One region of the Halomonas sp. TG39a genome, then DNA from elsewhere that is predicted to be linked to it. Evidence: predicted binding sites of a transcription regulator. Region 1 holds the regulator's gene; the other holds the start of a gene.
What was found. The regulator FliA, encoded in region 1, starts transcription of late flagellar genes. The targets are predictions, from matches to a motif close to CTAAAGTTNNNNNNNNNNCNGCCGATA.

Region 1 (10,126 bases):
AGCGATGAGCCTAGTTTCTTTGATCAAACCGGCATTGTCGCTCTGGTGGGGCCGACCGGGGTAGGGAAAACCACCACCACCGCCAAGCTGGCGGCACGTTTTGTGATGCGTCACGGTACGCGCCCGGTGGCGCTGGTGACCACCGACAGCTTCCGGATTGGTGCCCACGAGCAGCTGCGCATCTATGCGCGCTTGCTGGATACGCCGATGTACGCGCTGGATGCCGAGCAGCCCATCGACGATTTGCTGGGCCGCTTGCAGGGCAAGCAGTGGGTGATTATCGACACCGTGGGCATGAGTCAGCGTGACCAGCGGGTGATTGAACAGATCGCCCACCTCCAGGGCGGACGCTCGCGAGTGCGCTTGGTATTGCTGCTGAATGCTGCCAGCCAGCCAGAAACCCTCGAAGAAGTCGTGCTGCGCTATCGCCAAGCCGCGCGAGCGGCGGGCGCAGAGCTCGATGACTGTATTATTACCAAGCAGGATGAAGCGGGGCGGCTGGCGCCAGTGCTAGATATTATTATGCGTCACGGGATGCGTGTGCTGTTTGGTTCCAATGGCCAGCAGGTGCCCGAAGATATGGCCATTGCCACTCCCGACGCTTTAGTCGATCAGGCGCTAAGCACGGCAACGCCGCAGCGTGAACGGGCCCACAGTGCTGAAGCCCCGATGGCAATGCCGCGCTGGTCCCGGGATGTACTGGGCCAAGGGCGTCGCTTGTCATCACTACTGGCGAGGCTGCGCCAACGCGTCACCGGTTTTGCAGAACTAGAAGAGACCTGGAACCTAGCCTCGCTGCCGAGCCGTGTGCAGGAACAGCGTTTGGACGCACTGCTCGCCGGCTATCCCGCGGCGGAAACCACCTTAGGGATGGCGTGGTCGGCGCGGCGCAATGAGCGCGGCTGCGACTGGGCAATGCCGGACATAGGGCTGGACACAGATGGCGCCTGGCTGGCGCTACCCTGGCTGCAGCATCGCCACGTCGCGGGATGGCAGCCGCGCTTAGCCGCGCTGTCAGAGTCAACCGGCGTCGCGGTACACCTACTGCCGCGCTTTCCCGAACCGGAGGCGCTCGTCTGGCTGGAAGCCGAGCATTTGACCTGGGTCAGCCAAGTAGCCCCCAGTCATAGGGTACTCTTTCACCATGAGCGCCAGACCCTCCGTCAGTTGTTTGATGACAGTGTGCTAACGCATCATGTAGGCGTGCGTTTTCGTGGCCAATCGGTGCAACTTTGGACGGTCTACGCCGAGGTTGAGGACGCCAGTGGCACTGCGCTGCTCGCCTGGTACGGGGAAGTGCGCGACCCGGAAAGTGCCAAAGTGGTAGCGCGCCGCTACTGGCTAACCCCTGCACGGCTGGGGGCTGAGGTGCTCTCGCTACTGTTAACACAGCTGCAAAGTGAAGGCTTGGCCGCCTTGACGCGGCGCGCGTGGCAGCAGTTAAAAGAGGCCGATAGCGGTGATCTCAATGCCGAAGTACGGCTGTTAATGGCCAGCGGTGTGGCGTCGGTCGCTGGGCATCTCGATGTTGCCGATGATGAGGAGGCGCAGACGCTGCGCGGCGATCTGCTCAACCTACTAGGCGCCAGCCGTCGCCGCCGCGATACCGGTATGCTTGATGCGCTGGTCTACGCCTTTATGGCGCGGGATGCGATTCGTCAAATGGGCAGTGTGAGTCGAGAGGGTGTGGCGTGAGCGAACAAGATCAAGCCTCGGGACTGCGCAAGTGGGCAAACCTGCAGCGCCAACAGCAGCAGGCTGAGGGGGCGGTTGATGTTGCGGCGGCAGAACCTGTGGCCGAACACGTTTCACCCCTATCAACGCCGACGCGAGCGGCGCTGGAAGAGCCCAGGACGGTGGCGCCGCCCAGGCCCAAAATTCCGCTTATAGTAGTTGGGCTGCCCGGTCGCGGCGTAGTTCAGGTGAGTAAGGTCAAAGCACGTCTGGGGCAGTGGTCAACGCTAGGTCGAAACTGGGCCGGTGAGCCTGATGACTGGGATATTCGCATCGTCATGGCGGAAACGTCTGAGCTTGCGCAACTGAGCGACCAATACAGCCGCTGGGCGCTGTGGATTAGTAGCGATGCCGATGCGTTTGCGACCATGTTCCGTACGTTGCGCCAGTTGCATGAGGGTGGTGGGCCGCGTCGTTTGCTGGCACTCCATGAGCCGCACTTGCCGCGCCAGGGGCTACTCGATAACTTGCGTGAGGCTGCTGATTACTACTTAAATATGGAGTTACTGGTACTTGCACGATGAGCGCACTCTGCCAAGGAGACCAAGCATGCTAAGCTGGCCGTTAACAGGGCGGCTGCCGTTGATCGCGGCGCTGCTGACAGGGTGTCTATGGGCAGGTTTAACGGGGAGCGCCCAGGCAGCGCCCGGTAGCTGGAGCACTCAGATACCGGGACTGATGGTGGCGATGAGTGATCGGGCAAGCAGTAGTCAGGCGGCCACCCCACCCGACGTCGCCAGCCTGCAGTCAGGCCAGCTTGGGCGTATACAGTGGCAGTTTCACTACCCCCCCAGTGCGCACTTAAACGCTTGGCTGTGCCATCCTGAGCAGTGCGTTGCGTTAACGGGTATGCGGGGTTCTACTACCGCGCTAGCGGGACGAGACGCCGATGCGCCGTTGCATTTTCGCTTCGCCTTACGTCCAGGTCAGCGGCCTGTTCGGGTGCAGGGATTGCAAATGATTGTGAATTATCAGTGAAGGCTGGATAGCCGCGAGGCGAGAATATGTACACAGCACAGGGCAGAATTAAACAAAATGAGCTGTTGACTCAATACATGCCATTAGTGCGACGTCAGGCCTTGACGCTACAGGTTCGATTGCCAGCGAGTATTGAGCTCGACGACCTTATTCAAGCCGGGATGGTGGGGCTGCTGGAAGCGCTGGGGCGCTTCGACGCTACCCAGGGAGCCACCTTCGCGACCTTTGCCAGTCAACGTATTCGCGGTGCGATGATGGACGAGTTGCGCACCCGCGACTGGCTGCCGCGCAGCGTACGCCGCTCAGCGCGGGCGGTTGACCGCGCCGTTCGCCAATTAGAGCAGCAGCTCGGGCGAGCGCCGGAAGAGCACGAAATTGCTCACCACCTAGAGATGCCGCTGAGCGACTATCAGCAGCTCCTTAACGACACCAACAGCGGCCAGCTATTGCCGTTTGAAGAGCTAGTCGCCGATGGCGGCGAGCCTATCAGTCATGAACTGGGCAATTCACCGTTCGAGCAGTTGCTGGATGGACAGCAGCGGCAAACGCTGATTGATGCGATTGAAGCGCTGCCAGAGCGTGAAAAGTTGCTTATGGCGCTGTACTACCAAGAAGAACTCAACCTCAAGGAAGTAGGGGCTGTGTTGGGCGTAACGGAGTCACGCGTTTCTCAACTACACAGCCAGGCCGTAAGTCGTTTACGCGCTCGCTTACACGACTCGGCATAACACCTCTTTTTACTCACTTGTGACCGGCAAGGAGCCGTGGATGAATCCTTCGACGCTGATAGGCATATTTGCCAGCATACTGCTGTTGGTGAGCGTGCTGTTTTTAACCGCAGAGTCCCCTGAAAGCTTTATCAATTTTCCGGGTCTGGCCATCGTGGTGACCGGTACCCTGGCGGCGACCTTTATCAGCTATCCGCTGAAAGAGGTGCTGCGTGTCGTACGGCTGGTGGGCTTGGTATTTCGGCGCGAAAATACCTATATGCGTGACGATATCCGCGAATTGGTCGATATGTCACGGCTGTGGTTTAAAGGCGATGTGCGCGCGGTCGAGCGCGAGTTGGAGCATACCCGCAATCCGTTTCTGCGCACCGGGATCCAACTGGTGATCGCCAACACCAAAGAGGACGAAATTTTTGACATGTTGCGCTGGCGCATCGCCCGCCTTAAAGCGCGTGAGCATGCCGAGGCACAAATATTTCGCACCATGGCCACCTATGCGCCTGCGTTTGGCATGATCGGTACCCTGGTAGGGCTGGTCAATATGCTGGAAGTCATGGATGCAGGCGACTTGCAGGTGATTGGGCCGCGCATGGCGGTGGCCCTGCTGACTACCTTCTATGGCATTTTACTCGCCAACTTAGTGTTTAAACCGATTGCGGTGAAGTTAGAGCGCCGCACCGAAGAGCGACTGATTACCATGAACATGGTGCTGGAAGGTATTTCGCTGATTACCAAGCGTCGCCTGCCGTCGTTTATCGAAGAGACACTCAACTCCTTTGTGGCTAACTACCACGATGAAATTCGTGATAACAGCGTCAAACCCAGGCCTGACTCGTCGGTGAGTTCGGCGGCCAAGGGGTAGGCCCGATGCTAGACCGCGATACACGCCACGCGCTGGAAATGACGCCGTCGCCAGGCGATGGTGAAGAGGGCTGGTTAACCAGCTATCTGGATGTATTGACGCTGCTGATCACGCTCTTTGTACTGCTGCTTTCACTGACGCCGCCGGGCGGCGGTGAAGCGGCTGATACTGCTTTCATGCGTTCGGCCAGCGCGGTATCATCATTGCCGCTGGCGTCTCTAGCCACCGGGATTCAGCCCCGCCACGCTGGGGTGCAGCCGCAGTTTGACGGGCTTGATATTCCTGGAGTCAGCGTTTCGCAAGGCCGCGAAGGGGTGACGCTGCGGATTGATACCAGCCTGCTATTCCCCAGCGGCCAAGCGGTACTAACCCCCCAAGGGCGAGGCGTGGTTGAAAGCCTTATCGGTGTGCTGACGAATTTTGATGGCCAGATATCGGTGGAGGGGCATACCGACAGCGTGCCGATTTCAACGGCTCGCTTCCCCTCGAACTGGGAGCTTTCATCAGCGCGGGCAATCGCCGTGGTGAGGCACTTAGAGCGCCAAGGGTTCAATATTTCACGTATGCGGGCCGTCGGATATGCCGATACCCAACCCATGGAACCGAACGCAACCGCGGATGGGCGAGCTGCCAACCGGCGCGTAGAGCTGCTGCTAAGACAGCAGGTCGAGGGTGAATAGATTGCGAGGCCACGTTTGTGTCCATGTACCACCCGCGATTGCAGTCGTTTGGTGCCCTGCTGGTATTAGATGCTGATTGTCGACGCATCCAAGCCAGTAGCACTAACTTAACCCGCTTAACCGGTGTTGAGCGCCCTGAAAATGGGCAGCTCACCCTTGGCTGTGTGTTGGGGAAACGGCTAAGCCAGCGGGTGCGTCGCGAAATGCACGGGCAGCAGCGGCTTTCCGGCCCGCTAGTGTTTATTCGTTCCAAGCATAGCAACGTGCGTTTTCAGCTCCATGCTTACCGGGTAGGCGAGCAGGTTATCGTCGAGATTGAACCACTAAATCCCCAGGGTAAGCGCCGCTTGCTCTGCACCGTCAATGAGCGGCTGATGCGCTTAGCGGAAGCCACCCATCAGGAAGAGCTGCTCGACTCCTTGGTTAACGCGATTCAACAGCTTACCGGCCATGATCGCGTGACGGTGTGCCATTTTGATAGCGATTGGCATGGTTTGATGGTTGCCGAAGCGCTAGGAAAACAGCTGCCCTCGCTGTTGGGGCAGCGCTTTCCCGCCAGCGACTTCCCAGCTGCCTTGCGCAAAAGTTACCAACACTACCCTGTACGGTTAATTGAAGACGTCGATGCGCCGCCTGAAACGCTGACGCCCGCCTACTCGGGAGCAAGCCTTAGTGGCAGCTTTTTACGCGCGCCTGCCCCGGAACGGCAGCGCTATTTAAACCGGCTGGGGGTACGCGGCTCACTCAGTTTGGCAATGCAGGGTGATACCGGCTTATGGGGGCTAGTGTTTTGCCACTCGGCCGCGCCGCACTCGGTTGAGCCGTCGGCACGTGATGCCGTTCGTACCTTGGTGCAGATGGCCACCCAGCGCTTACTGCTGCTCCGGGCGCGACAAGAAGCCCGCTACCTGCAGCGGGTTCAGGATAGCTTGGCACTGAGTACCCGAGCGCGTAGCGAGCCACAAAGCCCCCAGCAGCTACTCCAGGAGCAGGCGGCTACCTGGATGAAGCTGTTTCGCGCCCATGGTGTAGTGCTATGGGTGAATGGCGGCGCTTATCAAGCAGGCATGACGCCGACCCCAGAAGCCATTAGCCAGTTTGTGCTACGTCTGGAAAGAGCCCACGTGCATAGCGGGCCTTGGTGCACGCGCGAAATCGCCAAAGAGACGTTAACCGCTTCGCTGGCCATGCCCGAGCAGTGCGGAGCCTTGGCGGTGCCGCTGCCAATGAGCTCAACTCAGCGCGCCTGGCTGATATTTTTTCGCCCCGAGCAGGTGGAAACGCTGTATTGGGCGATGCAGCCTGCAACCCATCCTCAACCGGTGGCGCTCGTGACCCCGTCGGTTGCTTGGCATGAGGAAGTGGTGGGTAAGAGCGAAGCCTGGCAGCGGGTAGAGCGCTTAGCGGCGGTCGACCTGGGTGAAGACCTGACGCTGGCCATTTCAGCCTATGAAATTAGCTCGCTGAATATGCACCTGGAGCACGAGCGTAAAGCTCTTGCCGAGGCCAACCAGCGGTTGGAGCAATTAGCCCATTTTGATCCCCTCACCAAGGTGTGGAACCGGTACCGCATTGAAGAGGCGATCAATGCCGAGCTAGTGGCCGCCAAGCGCTACGCGGCCGCCTTCGCCCTCTTGTTGTTTGATGTGGATAACTTTAAGCAGATCAACGATGCCCACGGCCATAGCGTGGGTGACGATGTGCTGGTGGCCCTTGCACGCTTAGTTGAAAACGCGCTGCGTGGCTGCGACCACCTGGGCCGCTGGGGCGGTGAAGAGTTTATTGTGTTGGCGACCCACTCGGATATTGACGCCGCTATTGGCCTGGCCGAACGACTGCGCTCGCTGGTCGCAGAGCTGCGTATAGAAGGGCTTGAACAAAGGATTACGGTGAGTATTGGGGTTGCCGTTTGGCAGACGGGGGACAGCTGCAAAACCATTATCTCACGGGCCGACGACGCTATGTATCGCGCTAAGCATGGCGGACGCAACCGCGTCGAAATGGCGCTAGAGCCCGTGATGTCAATTTAATAATTCATACTTTATTGAATTATTGAGTGGCCGCCCCGTGGCTTTCACACTGCGTCATCATTCGGTTAATCGCGGCGTCAGCGCCTTGCAGGCTAAAGGTCATATACCAAGGCTCGCGCTCTTCCTGGTCAAAGCCGAGAAACAGTTGTTCGCCCTGGCGCATATCGGCCATCAGGGATTCCAAGTCGCTTAAATAAAAGTGGGCATAAAACCCGTCATCGCCGCGCTCGGTGATAAATTCGGCCATGGTGTCGATGACGGGCTGCTCATCGACGCGTAGTCGAGTAGGCACCAGATTAACCGCCCGGCTCTCCCCCTGCTGCTGCTCAAGGGTGACGCGCATCTCCAGCCAGGGTAAATCGCATACTCCCGGCGTGGCGTTCAGGCTCAGCGTCGCGTCTGAGTAGCTGTGGGCTTCCACCGCCCGGTAGTGGCGCTCGTTTCCCAGTGAGAGCGTCATGGAGTGCCAATGATCATGGGTACTGACGTCGTCGGTATTAAATGTGGCTGCGTTAGCCATGGGCGTTGCGATCAGCAATGAGACGGCCATTGCTGTCGTTATTAAGGTAGTTGCCGTCATGATCTGAGCCATCTAACCAAAATCCTTAGACTATTAACCGAAAAACCAGTCTATAGCGTGTAGGTGAGGGACAAAAGTGTAAGGTGCTGATTTTTCTATATATGGTAGAAAAATTTAAAAAAAGTGCCTCATATGGTGTTAAGTCGTGTCTATACTTCACCTCGATACCATCTATAATCGTCCCATTTGAGCGCTATATTCACCCCGCTGTGAAGGAGTTTTGCGACATGAGCACCGCTGCTAAGGCTATCAAGACCTCTAATGACGTCCCGATGCAGGCCCCCTCGCGGGAGATCTGGGATGCCAAATACCGTCTTAAGGATCGTCATAGCCAGCCCGTCGATCAGGACGTCGGGGCGACGTTTGAACGGGTTGCACGTGCTCTTGCTGCGGTGGAAGGTGATAAAGCCGAAGAGTGGCTGCCGAAATTTCGTTGGGCGCTGGAAAATGGCGCCATTCCTGCCGGGCGTATTCTTTCCAACGCAGGCGCTGAGGCCTACAAGCCGGCGGTGAGCCTGATAAACTGCACCGTTTCGCGCACCATTCGTGATTCCATGCGCGATATTCTCGACTCGGTGGTCGATGCGGGCATGACGCTGAAATCCGGGGCCGGTATCGGCTACGACTTCTCGACGCTGCGCCATAAGGGTGCCTTTGTGTTTGGCGCTGGCGCGGGCACTAACGGCCCGCTGGCGTTTATGGATATCTACGACAAGATGTGTTTCACCGTCGCCTCTGCCGGTGGCCGCCGTGGCGCCCAGATGGGCACCTTTGATGTGGGCCACCCGGACGTGCGCGAGTTTATCCAGGCTAAGCGTGAAGCCGGTCGCCTGCGGCAGTTTAACCTTAGCCTGCTGATCACTGACGAGTTTATGGAAGCGGTCAAAAACAATACCGACTGGCCGCTGGCCTTTCCGCTACATCCTGGTGAGAAAGAGGACGTTAAAGCGCAAGACCTGATCTACCGCGACTGGCCGGTGGTTGAAGAGGGCTACACGGTAGATGCCGAAGGCCGCGTTGCCTGCCGCATTGTTGAAGTGATCAAAGCGCGGGAGTTGTGGGACACCATCATGTCCTCTACCTACGACTACGCCGAACCCGGCTTTATCCTGATCGACCAAGTGAACCGCATGAACAACAACTGGTTCTGTGAGGATATCCGCGCTACCAACCCCTGTGGCGAGCAGCCGTTGCCACCTGAGGGTGCCTGCTTACTGGGTTCAGTGAACCTGACCAAGTTTGTGATTGACCCCTTTGGCGCCGAGCCGCGCTTTGATTGGGAACGCTATCGCAAAGTGGTGGCGATCTTCACCCGTATGCTTGACAACGTGGTGGAAATTGCTGGTCTACCGCTGCCTCAGCAGCAGCGTGAGATTGAAGCCAAGCGTCGCCACGGCATGGGTTTTCTAGGCTTAGGGTCGACGCTTACTATGTTAAAGATTCCCTACGGCTCTAAGCAGTCACTGGTATTCACCGATGAAGTCAGCCGTCATTTAGCCATTGAGGGCTGGAAACAGGCGCTGGAGCTTTCTCAAGAGAAGGGCATGGCGCCGGTGCTCGAACAGGAGCACACCATTACCCCCAAAATGCTGCGTGAGCGGCCACAGTTGGCTAAAGATGGCTACGAAGTGGGTGATCAAGTGCCAGGGCGCATTCTGCACGCCCGTTACAGCCAATATATGGCCCAAGTGGCCGAGCATGAGCCGGAGTTGGTGGCGCAACTGGCCGAGCACGGCGCGCGCTTTACCCACCACAGCTCGATTGCGCCGACCGGCACCATCAGCCTGTCGATGGGTAACAATGCCTCCAACGGCATTGAGCCGTCGTTCTCGCACCGCTACTTCCGCAATATTATTCAGTCGGGTAAAAAGACCAAAGAGCAGGTCGAGGTGGTGTCGTTTGAGCTGGCCGCCTACCGTCACTTTATCGCCGCAGACGCAGTAGAAAGCGACTTACCTGACTATTTTGTCACTGCTGACGCGATCTCGCCTGAGCAGCACGTCGCTGTTCAGGCCGCTGCCCAGCACTGGGTGGATTCGGCGATCTCGAAAACGGTCAATGTGCCGACAGACTTTGCCTTTGAGCAGTTCCAGGGGCTCTATTTACAGGCCTATGAAAGCCGCTTGAAAGGCTGCACAACCTTCCGCTTTAATCCTGAGGCCTTCCAGGGTGTGCTGGTGCGTGAAGATGACCTTAAAAACACCACCTACGTGTTTGAGCTGGAAAACGGTGAAACGCTAGAGCTAAATGGCAACGAGACGGTGATTTATGACGGTGAAGAGCATAACGCTGCCAACTTGTTTGATGGCTTAAAAGAGGGCACCTACGGCAAATGGTGATGCCGCGCTAAGCGGCTCTATTCACTAACGCACACCTTTGCTAAACGGAGATATATCCCAATGGCTGTTGAAATTACCTCGAAAATTGTTGGTTACCGTATCAAGCAGCAGGAACAGGCCGCGCCCGCTCCTGAACTCCTGGATGAAGATCCGCTAACGGTGCGTATTCCTTCCCGTCCGGAAGGCACCTTAGAG
Region 2 (10,126 bases), 1.1 Mb from region 1:
AAAATTCTCTTTCAACTTGGAATCAAAAAAATCTACTTCCTCTTTTTGCTTATTACTCAACTCCCTTTTAAACTGCGGCGACAGAAGCTCTAGTTTTTTTGCCTCAACTCCCTTTTCCTCAAACCCTTCAATTATATGTTTCAAAAAATCCTCATCAAAAAAATAACCAACTATCTTTATTTTTCTTTTCTCTGGGTAGCTACTAGACCCTACGCCAACCAGCGTTAGCCTTCCTTTCGTGATGGCCATATTTTTTCGGCTTATCTCTTGAAGGCAAAACTGAAAACTTTCCCTTATAAGTGGAGAATAAGTTAATGAGTGGCCATCCGGTAGGCTGGAAACAATTTCGTCATAAACATCAAATTTTTCATAAGCAAACATAGAAATTTGTTCCCTTAAAAGCTTCAATCAAGCAATGCAAAAAGATTATCATCTTGCCCCAAGAAGGCGGTTTCATTTGCAGCGAATTTTGAATTTAATTCATTATTATCTTTCTCAATCGCAGGTGGAAGCAGCTCCTGTGCCTCTAAAAATTCCAGCGCTTTTTCCTGGCTAACATCGGCTATCAACTCAAAAGCAACATCATGTGCTGCGAAGCCTGAACTGAGAATAAAGGCGAGCTTCATCCTTTCTTTCTCGCTTAGGGTAGCCATGCGTTCGTGACTGGGTAGAAAGAGCACATCGCCGCTCTCTTGCTCTGTGGCGCAGGCTGTTTGGGCGCTTAGCTTTTCTGGCAAATGACTGTAGTGGCTAATATTATGAAAGCGGTAAAAGCGGAAGCCATTGCGACTCGCCCAATGCTGTAGCTCTGCCAAATTGGGCTGTTTTTCATGAGTCAGTTGAAACGCGACACGCGCCTGAATTAACAGTGTATTGGCGAGCGTTTTTTTGCCATGCTCGAGCACAAGCATAGTATCGCTTAGCTCATCGAGAATCAGCCAGTCAAGATTGCCCAATCCGTCGATACTATCCAACGCCACGGTAGTAATGGGCAGCTCTGCCAAAGGCTTGGCGCCTAGATGGTGCCGCTTGGGAAGTTTTTCGAGCGGTAGCGGTGAAAGAATACTGGTCATTTCAGGGGCTACACAGGCGTACAGCGTTTTCGGCTTTCCATCTCCTAGCAGTGCGTGCTGAAATAACTGTATATACTCACTACCTTCGTATTGCTTGGCCTCCTTTATTTCACTGGCGGGGTCAAAGGCGACAATACCAAAGGCTTCCGTCGCCGCCATTTGGTCAGCAAGGCCGCTTTTGATCAAGCTAGCGCGGTTGTCGAGTACCATGATTTTACCTTTTATTTGCCAGGTAAAATCATCGGTAAGCCACAAACGGTTAACTTGTGGTTCGTTGCCCTGCTTGGCTCCAGAGATAGCACCAACCAACTCTTTAAGTGAGTTATCAACCTTGAATTCAGGTTTAGTTGCCAGATAGGCTAAGCGCTGACGATGGCGTTTCTTCTGAATAATGGCAAAGTCTTTATTTCCAGCGCGCAAGTTTACCAGCGGAGTTAAAGCAGTAATTAGCCGCTCCGTGGCGCGGTCGAGATGGTGCTTCTCTTTCCCCACTTGCCAAGCGCGCGCCACCAAATCCTGATACATATCTTCATCGTCGAATAGACTGATGACTGCATCCACTAACGGTTGAAGCTCGTCATCGCTGAGCAGATGTTGGTAGGGCTCTTTATAGCACTCATCCGGAAAATCATAAGAGAGGCCAGCATCGCCAATCATTTCGGGCATGCCACCGCGGTTGGTGATTAGCGCTGGAATACCGTTGAGCATCGCCTCGGCCAGCATACGCCCAGAGCTTTCCCACCATAGGCTAGGCGCAACAACCACACGAGCTCGACTGTAAGGGCCGCGCATATCGCTGGTGTTGGGGGTCACTACAACATTACTTAACGCGATACGCTGCTCCCCCATTCGACGAGTGGTTTCACGCAGCACGGCGGGCCAGTCAGCCCGGGCTTCTACCACTTCAAGCTCAATATCGGGTCTTTCTCGCTCCAGCTTTTCGGCCAGTTGCACAAATACGCTCGCGCCCTTTTGCCAACTAGGGTTAACAAACAATAGTCGCTTACGTTCATGGTGTTCGGCAATGAAGTTTTCTGGAGCGATAAACTTGCCTACCGGATTGGCGGTATAACCAACCTTTTTGCGGTACATATCAGCCGTAGCTTGGCTATCGGTGAGAATCAGATCCACATCACGACACCAGCGTGGTGATTTATAGTTGCCGTTCGCTAGGTAGAAAGCAACAGGTATACCGCGATCTCGTGCCTCATCGGCAATTAGCATGTCAAGCGTTTGGCCGCCGTAGAACCACACAACATCCGGCTTAAAAGAATCCAGCATGTAGAGGTACTGACTATACCAAAGCCCTTCTTCATGCGTCGTCAAATGATTTCGATTGTGACTATAACTCACCACCAACTTATGCGTGAGCGCGCCATCTTCAGCTTCTATCAATTGGTGTAGATGAGCGCTCAGGTCAGAGAATTTTTCTTTAAGCCGCCCCATTCCCTTTGGGTTATCGAATACGGTCGCGCCCAGCACTTGAACGTCATAACCACGAGACACCAGTTGCAGCAACATTTGACGCACGGTCATGCTGGCGCCGCTGGAGGTATCCAACAAGCAAAAGGGATTGGCCCAAAGTATGCGGGGCCTGCGTTTTTGAGTAGCGGATGCTTGAGTTTGCTTAACCATGAAGCGGCTCACAGGAAAAATGGCAATGTGCCTAGCTTACTGTGCTAGGGCAGTGAGCAAAGGCGCGAATCCGCCAGTATTTAGGTAGGTGTTCTCTCGATCAGCACTAACTTAAAGGTGGGGCAAGCAAGAAAAAGGGGCTTAATTATCGATGGCTAACAATTTCTATTTTTTCATGACTTAACTACAATGTAATTACTGAGTCTACAGGCAAAAAAACGGGGCCTGTTGGCCCCGCGATACTTTCTCTTGCATCATACCGACTAAGGTATTAGCCCAGCAGAGACAATACAGACTGTGGCGTCTGATTAGCCTGTGCCAGCATGGAGGTACCGGCCTGCTGAAGGATGTTGGCGCGTGTCATGTTAGACACTTCCACCGCATAGTCCGCATCTTCGATGCGCGAGCGGGCTTCAGAAAGGTTGGTAGAAGTGGTCGCCAGATTATCGATCACTGAGTCAAAACGGTTAAGCGTAGCACCAAGAGTCGCACGATTGGTGTCTAGCGCTTCAGTGGCAGTATCAACTGCATCTACTAAAGCCTTGAAGTCAGTATGTGCAACACTACCACCACTTTGGAGCGTAAACTCCATTCCGTTACCCGCATCAGCAATTACACCGCCGCTGGCGGTATCTAGATCCAGGCCATCAACTGTGGCATCAAGTCTAGAAACGCTAATAACGTCCTCAGCTTCAGTATTGGAGCCAACCTGAATATTAAGGGTAGCGCCGGCACCACTTGCTACGTTTAGCAGGTTAGTACCGTTAAAGTTGTTGCTGCCAGCTACGCGATCAATTTCAGCTAGGCGCTCGTTGATCTCGGTAACGATCGCATCACGGTCTTCTGTAGCGTTGGTGTCGTTGGCGCCCTGTACCGCTAGCTCACGAATACGCTGCAGGTTGTCGTTGATTTGATCAAGACCGCCTTCCATGGTCTGTACCAGAGAGATACCGTCGCTAGCATTACGGCTAGCCTGATCCATACCTTTGATTTGGGCAGTCATTTTGTTGGCGATGGCTTGGCCAGCAGCGTCGTCAGAGGCGCTGTTAATGCGCAGGCCAGAAGACAAACGCTCTTGCGCTTTGGCCAGCATAGACTGAGAGTTAGACAGGTTGTTCTGGCCAATCAGGGCCGTAATGTTGGTGTTGATTACAGACATGTGAGTGCTCCTCGAAATTTAACTGGCCTTGTGGCCTGCTTAGCGGCACTTGCGTTGCCGTTATTATAATTAACGGCCTCCCCACCAACTTCTTTAGAAAAAACCGTTCTTTTTTATGTAAACTACTGTAACTCATCTGATTGATGCGACAACTGCTTATTAACATCGAATTTTGGATATCTGCCTTAAATAAAAACGGGGCCTACTGGCCCCGTCGTTACTTTCTTTTGACATTACTGGCTAAAGGATTAGCCCAGTAGAGACAATACAGACTGCGGCGTCTGGTTAGCCTGTGCCAGCATAGAAGTACCCGCCTGTTGGAGAATATTCGCACGCGTCATGTTAGACACTTCTACTGCGTAGTCGGCATCTTCGATACGTGAACGAGCTTCAGAAAGGTTGGTAGACGTCGTCGCCAGGTTATCGATCACCGAGTCGAAACGGTTCAGAGTAGCACCCAAGGTTGCACGACTGGTATCCAGCGACTCAGTTGCTCTATCAACCGCATCAACTAAAGTCTTGAACTCTTCGTGAGTGGCACCTGCACCTGAAGCATCTGCAACTGTAAATTCGCCAGCGGTCACTGCTGTAGCACCAGATACAGTGTCTTCTAAACCAAGTCCGCTAACCGTGGCATCAAGCCTATTAACACTAATAACATCTTCAGCTTCAGTGTTGGAACCAACCTGAATATTAAGAGTCGCGCCAGCGCCACTTGCAACGTTTAGCAGATTAGTGCCGTTAAAGTTGTTGCTGCCCGATACACGTTCAATCTCTGCTAAACGTTCGTTGATCTCGGTAGTAATTGCAGCACGGTCTTCTTTGGCGTTGGTGTCGTTGGCACCCTGTACCGCTAGCTCACGAATACGCTGCAGGTTGTCGTTGATTTGGTCAAGGCCGCCTTCCATGGTCTGTACCAGGGAAATACCGTCGCTAGCATTACGGCTAGCCTGATCCATGCCTTTGATCTGGGCTGTCATCTTGTTGGCGATGGCTTGACCAGCAGCATCGTCAGAAGCGCTGTTGATGCGCAGGCCAGAGGACAGACGCTCTTGCGCTTTGGCAAGCATAGACTGAGAGTTGGACAGGTTATTCTGGCCGATCAGGGCAGTAATGTTAGTGTTGATTACAGACATGTGAGTGCTCCTCGAAGATTAACTGGCCTATTGGCCTGCTTAGCGGCGCTTGCGTCGCCGTTATGTTAATTAACGGCAGGCCCGCCAAATTCTTTAGAAAAATTACGCTTCTTTATGTAACTTACTGTAACTATTTCAACTGCACTCTGAACTACTTTCTTAATTGTTGTTCTGCATGTTGCCCAGCATACTGAACTGCTGGGAGAGGTAGCTGCTCATAGAGTTCATTTGGGCGATCAAACCATCCAATTGCCCAAACTGCTTACGGTAACGCTCTGTGCTGCGCTCGATACTAGCCTCCATACGAAGCTTACGCTCGTCCAGGCTGTCAACCCGCTGCTCAGCACTAGTCACTGAGCTTTGAATGATGCCGTTTTCTGCCGTAATGCCTTCAAGCGTGGCGTTTAAGCGCCCAGCAAAGCCGCCTTCTTCGGTTTCGCCCGCAAAGAAGGCAGATAGCCCCTCTGGGTTGTTGGCTACTGCATCGTCCAACTTATCCTCGTCGACCTTTAATCGCCCCTTCTCATCAATGGCTATGCCCAGTTGTGAAAGGCGTGAAATATCGCCGGTGCCGAGGTTGTCAGTAATATCCCGGCGTAGGCGGTCTTCAATGGTGCGCACGGTGCGGTCACCCACTAGCTCGCCAGACGTTTCGCCTTCGCCGTTGTATGCGGTCATTCGGCCAACGGTGGATTTCATTTCGTTATAGTTTTTAACGAACTCGTCAATGGCTTCTCTTAGCGACGCATCATCACGCTCAATCACCAGCGTAACGGGGTCTCCAGAGGCCTCTGTGAGATCAAGCGTTACGCCTTGGATGGCCTCTTCAACGCGGTTGGTTTTACTGGTGATAGTAATGCCATTAACATTCAGCTCAGCGTCCTGACCTGAACGCTGGGTGGCTGCATCCATGGTCAGCGACGCTAAGCCTGAGAAGCCCTCCAGTGAAGCATCTTGGCCCGTCTCTTTTGAGCTCAGCGCTAAGCGGTACCCAGTGCCATCATTAACGATAGAAGCGGTTACGCCAGCCTCTTTATCCGCATTGATCTGGTCACGAACATCCGCCAGCGTACTGCCCGCTGAAATAGCAACGTCGTAGCTTGTTTGTGTTCCGCCAGCACCAAAGTTAAGCGTTAGCGTCGCATCGGCTGCTGTTACCTCTTGGTCTAGCGCTACGCTGTTGGAAGCAGCGCTGCCTGCGCGAGCCAGTTGGGTAACGGTTACTTCATAGCGCCCGGCATTAGCGGTTTCGCCTGCGGTCGCCAATACGCCATCGCCCGTCACGGTGCTTTTTTGCTGCTTAAATGTAGCGGCATCGTTCAACGCAGCAATAGAGGTTTGCACGCGATCCATCGCTGATTCAAGGCGCCCATAAGCTGAAATTTTGGTTTGCTGAGCACTTTTCTGCTCTAGAATAGGCACAAGCTTTTGCTGTTCGGCCGCTTTTAGCTGATCCACCAAACCTGAAAGATCTAATCCAGAACCTACACCGAGTGCTGTGATCGATGCCATGGGGTTCATTCCTTATAAGAAGTAGAGAAAGGTGTCTAGGTAATCTATCGGCTGCGGAGGAGCAAACTTTAGAGTTAATGCCTTTTTTAAGCTGTTTTTAAAGCATTGCAAAGAAAAATGCCCAACACACTGTGCCGGGCATCTTGTAAACTATTAATTTAGCTAGCTTATCAGCCTAACTTAACCTTGCTGATCAAGCACTGCAAACTGCTGGGTCAGATAAGCACTGGTTGAGTTCATTTGCGCTACCATGCTGTCCATCGCTTGAAACTGTGTGCGATAACGCTCAACGGTTTGCTCGATACGGCTTTCCGTTGTCGCATAGCGGTCTTCTAACGAAGCAAAGCGCCTTTCAGACGAATCAACGGCACTTTCAAGGCGGCCACCTGTTCCCACCAAGCTTTCCAGCGATGAGGCTATTTGCCCTGCCATGCCACCCTCTTCGCTATCGCCTGCAAAAAAATTGGCTAGCTGATCCGGCTGATTAGCAACAATGCTATCTAACTTATCTTCGTCAATCTCCAGCTTGCCATCCACTTGAAGTGAAATACCTATATCCGACAACACGCTAAAGCCATCGCCGCCGACAACACTGCTAATTGTTTGACGAAGCTCTCGTTCAACCGCGCGGGTCGCGGCATCGGCGTTCAACCCCGCCGACTGACCAGTCTCTTCGTCAAACGCTGTCAAACTGGTAATGGTGTCCTTGAGCGTGTTGAAGTCATCAACAAAGGCCGTGATCTGCTCGCGGATAGCCTCATCATCCTGCTCAACGCTTACAGTGCTCGTCGCACCAGCCTCAGCAAGGTTTAAGGTAATGCCTTGAATAGCGCCTTCCACTTGATTGGTAGGGCTAACAATATCGATTCCATTGACGTTAAACTCTGCATCCTGCCCCGCTTGAACTACCTGGGCATCAGTCGTTTGTACATCGCCCGCAAGAATGTCTGAAAAGTTTGTGCTTTCAATACTCGCGTCCGCACCCGTTTCCGTTGAATTTACTGCAAGACGATACCCTTCACCGTCGTTGATAATAGAGGCGCTTAAGCGGCCATCACTCTGTTGATTGATAGCATCACGCATATCTTCGAGGGAACTGCCATCGGCAATGGTAATGGGATCCATAGCTCCGTCAGCAAGAGTAAAGGTTAATGACTGCTCCCCAGTCACTATGCTTTCATCTGCTGTTTCCAAACGCTCTGTTACTAGGCTACTGGCTGTAGCTAACTGGCCGACCTGCACTTCGTACTGACCTGGCTGGGCCTCATTGCTGCTAACAGCGCCAACGGCACTGCCTTCTACATTGGTTGTTAAGCTCTCGAATGACGCCCCATCATTGAGTGCTTCGGCTGAGCTTTGAAACTGCTCAAGCGCGCTTTGCAACTTACCATAGGCAGATATTTTCGTATCTTCAGATTGGAGCTGTGCCGCAATAGGCTCAAGCTTTGCTTGTTCTGCCGTTTTTAATTGCTCCAGCAAGCCATTCAGATCCAAGCCAGAACCGATGCCTAGTGATGTAATAGCAGCCATAAGACCAATGCCTTTTTTGAATACATTTAGCTACGCTTGCTGCTTTCAATTAGCGTTCCTTCATTAAGCGATGCGTAGCACTTTTCTTTAATACAATTACCTTAAAACCTCGGCTAGGTGAAGAATAACTTAAATTTTCTTCTTCATCTTTTCGTATTAAGACGTTACTTCAAGTAACTAAACGTAATAGATACACCCATTACTCAGAAAAATGACGATAATAAGTTCATCTTTTAGTGGGTCTTTCTAGTTGCTCTTTCTCCCCACCCCTATGTAACGCAAACCTGCCTCTTCAACAGCCATTGGCGTGTACAAATTACGCCCATCGATAACGACTTTTTCCGCCAGTTGGTCGGCTAACCAAGCGAAATCGACGCTGCGAAACTCTTTCCACTCGGTGCAGATAACCAACGCATCGGCGCCTTTGACTGCCTGAATGCGATCACCGGCGAGCATTAAGTCATCCCGTTCGCCATAGATACGGCGGCATTCCGCCATGGCTTCGGGATCAAAGGCTTGCACCTTAGCACCCGCTTGCCAAAGCGCTTCCATCAATGTGCGGCTTGGGGCTTCACGCATATCGTCGGTGTTGGGCTTAAAGGCTAGCCCCCACACGGCAATGGTCTTGCCACTTAGATTGCCTAAGTTATCTTGCAGTTTTGTGAACAGCGTTTGCTTTTGGCGTAAATTAACCGCTTCAACAGCACTGAGCAGTTCCGGGGTATAACCTAACTGGCGCGCGGCGCGCTCTAGTGCCTGAACGTCTTTGGGAAAGCAGGAGCCGCCGTAGCCACAGCCTGGGTAAATAAAGTGGTAGCCAATGCGCGGGTCACTGCCGATTCCTCGCCGCACGTCTTCCACATCCACTTCAAGCCGTTCGGCGAGATTAGAGATTTCGTTCATAAAGCTGATTTTGGTGGCGAGCATGGCATTGGCGGCGTATTTGGTCAGTTCGGCGGCCCGTACGCTCATAAACATCAGTTTTTCGTGGTTGCGATTGTAGGGGGCGTAGCACTCTTGCATATGCGCTTTCACACGCTCGCTTTCGGTGCCGACGATAATCCGCGCACCGCGGGTAAAGTCTTCGATCGCAGCCCCTTCTTTCATAAACTCAGGGTTCGAACAGACGTCAAACGCGAGTGATGTACCACGCTGTTCGAGTACATCGCTGATAACCGCATGGACTTTTTCGGCGGTGCCCACGGGCACGGTAGATTTATCAATCACCAGCTTATAGCTATCCATATGCTGGCCGATCGTACGCGCTACCTCTAGCACATAGCGTAGGTCGGCACTGCCATCTTCATCAGGCGGCGTTCCCACGGCGATAAACAGCAGCTCGCCATCCGCTACCGCTTGGGCAGCATCGGTGGTAAAGCGTAACCGGCCCGCCGCGACGTTGTGGGCAACGATGGTGCTTAGCCCAGGCTCAAAAATCGGCACTTCTCCACCATTAAGCTGATCAATCCGCTCAGCGTTAACATCCATACAGGTGACTTGATGGCCGACATCGGCTAAACAAGCGCCTGCAACAAGGCCGACATAACCGGTTCCGAATACACTGATCTGCATGACTTATTAACTCACTAAAATACGTAACAGCGAGCGTAGCACATTGGCTTAGCGTTGATGAGCTCGATATTAGAAGATCCGCTCTGAATTATAGACCTTGGTCTAACATTGACCTTGGTTTATAATGCACTGCAACAAGCCCGATTTGGTGCTGACCGCAGGAGAACATGCTATGACTCCGGGACTTATGACTTCAGAACTCACGCAAGAGCCCTCATCCAAAGCATCTAGTGGGCTATCAACAGCCGCGAATGTTCAACGCAGCCTTCGCCAGTGCTTATCGATTGCCGCTGAGCTGCTCTACGATAATGGCCATGTGCTCGAAACCATTACCTTGCCCCAGCGCGGTTTAGCCCGTCGTGAATTGCTCACGCTGAGTGCAGCAGCGCCCACTTGGGCAACCTGTCAACAAGTAATGGAAGCCAGTGAAGCCGCCACCTTCAATGAGTATGGCCGCTTTGTATTGACTCGCCTTGGCCGCGAAATAATGTTTGATATGTTTGGCCAGG

Region 2: the regulator FliA is predicted to act here: its motif matches at 3,938-3,964, upstream of U738_RS11560 (flagellin N-terminal helical domain-containing protein).

What each region holds. Positions count from the first base shown of each region.
Region 1 is NZ_JQLV01000001.1:3,720,913-3,731,038, forward strand. Features, by position in the region: gene flhF (flagellar biosynthesis protein FlhF) at 1-1,695, shown strand, start outside; gene U738_RS16760 (hypothetical protein) at 1,692-2,258, shown strand; gene U738_RS16765 (flagellar protein FlhE) at 2,284-2,712, shown strand; gene U738_RS16770 (RNA polymerase sigma factor FliA) at 2,739-3,440, shown strand; gene U738_RS16775 (motility protein A) at 3,481-4,302, shown strand; gene U738_RS16780 (OmpA/MotB family protein) at 4,308-4,982, shown strand; gene U738_RS16785 (sensor domain-containing diguanylate cyclase) at 5,006-7,012, shown strand; gene U738_RS16790 (hypothetical protein) at 7,032-7,604, opposite strand; gene U738_RS16795 (adenosylcobalamin-dependent ribonucleoside-diphosphate reductase) at 7,820-9,931, shown strand; gene U738_RS16800 (hypothetical protein) at 9,992-10,126, shown strand, end outside.
Region 2 is NZ_JQLV01000001.1:2,583,944-2,594,069, forward strand. Features, by position in the region: gene U738_RS11550 (hypothetical protein) at 1-381, opposite strand, end outside; gene U738_RS22960 (glycosyltransferase) at 405-2,708, opposite strand; gene U738_RS11560 (flagellin N-terminal helical domain-containing protein) at 2,980-3,867, opposite strand; gene U738_RS11565 (flagellin N-terminal helical domain-containing protein) at 4,116-5,003, opposite strand; gene fliD (flagellar filament capping protein FliD) at 5,163-6,515, opposite strand; gene fliD (flagellar filament capping protein FliD) at 6,696-8,045, opposite strand; gene U738_RS11580 (UDP-glucose dehydrogenase family protein) at 8,292-9,617, opposite strand; gene U738_RS11585 (hypothetical protein) at 9,805-10,126, shown strand, end outside.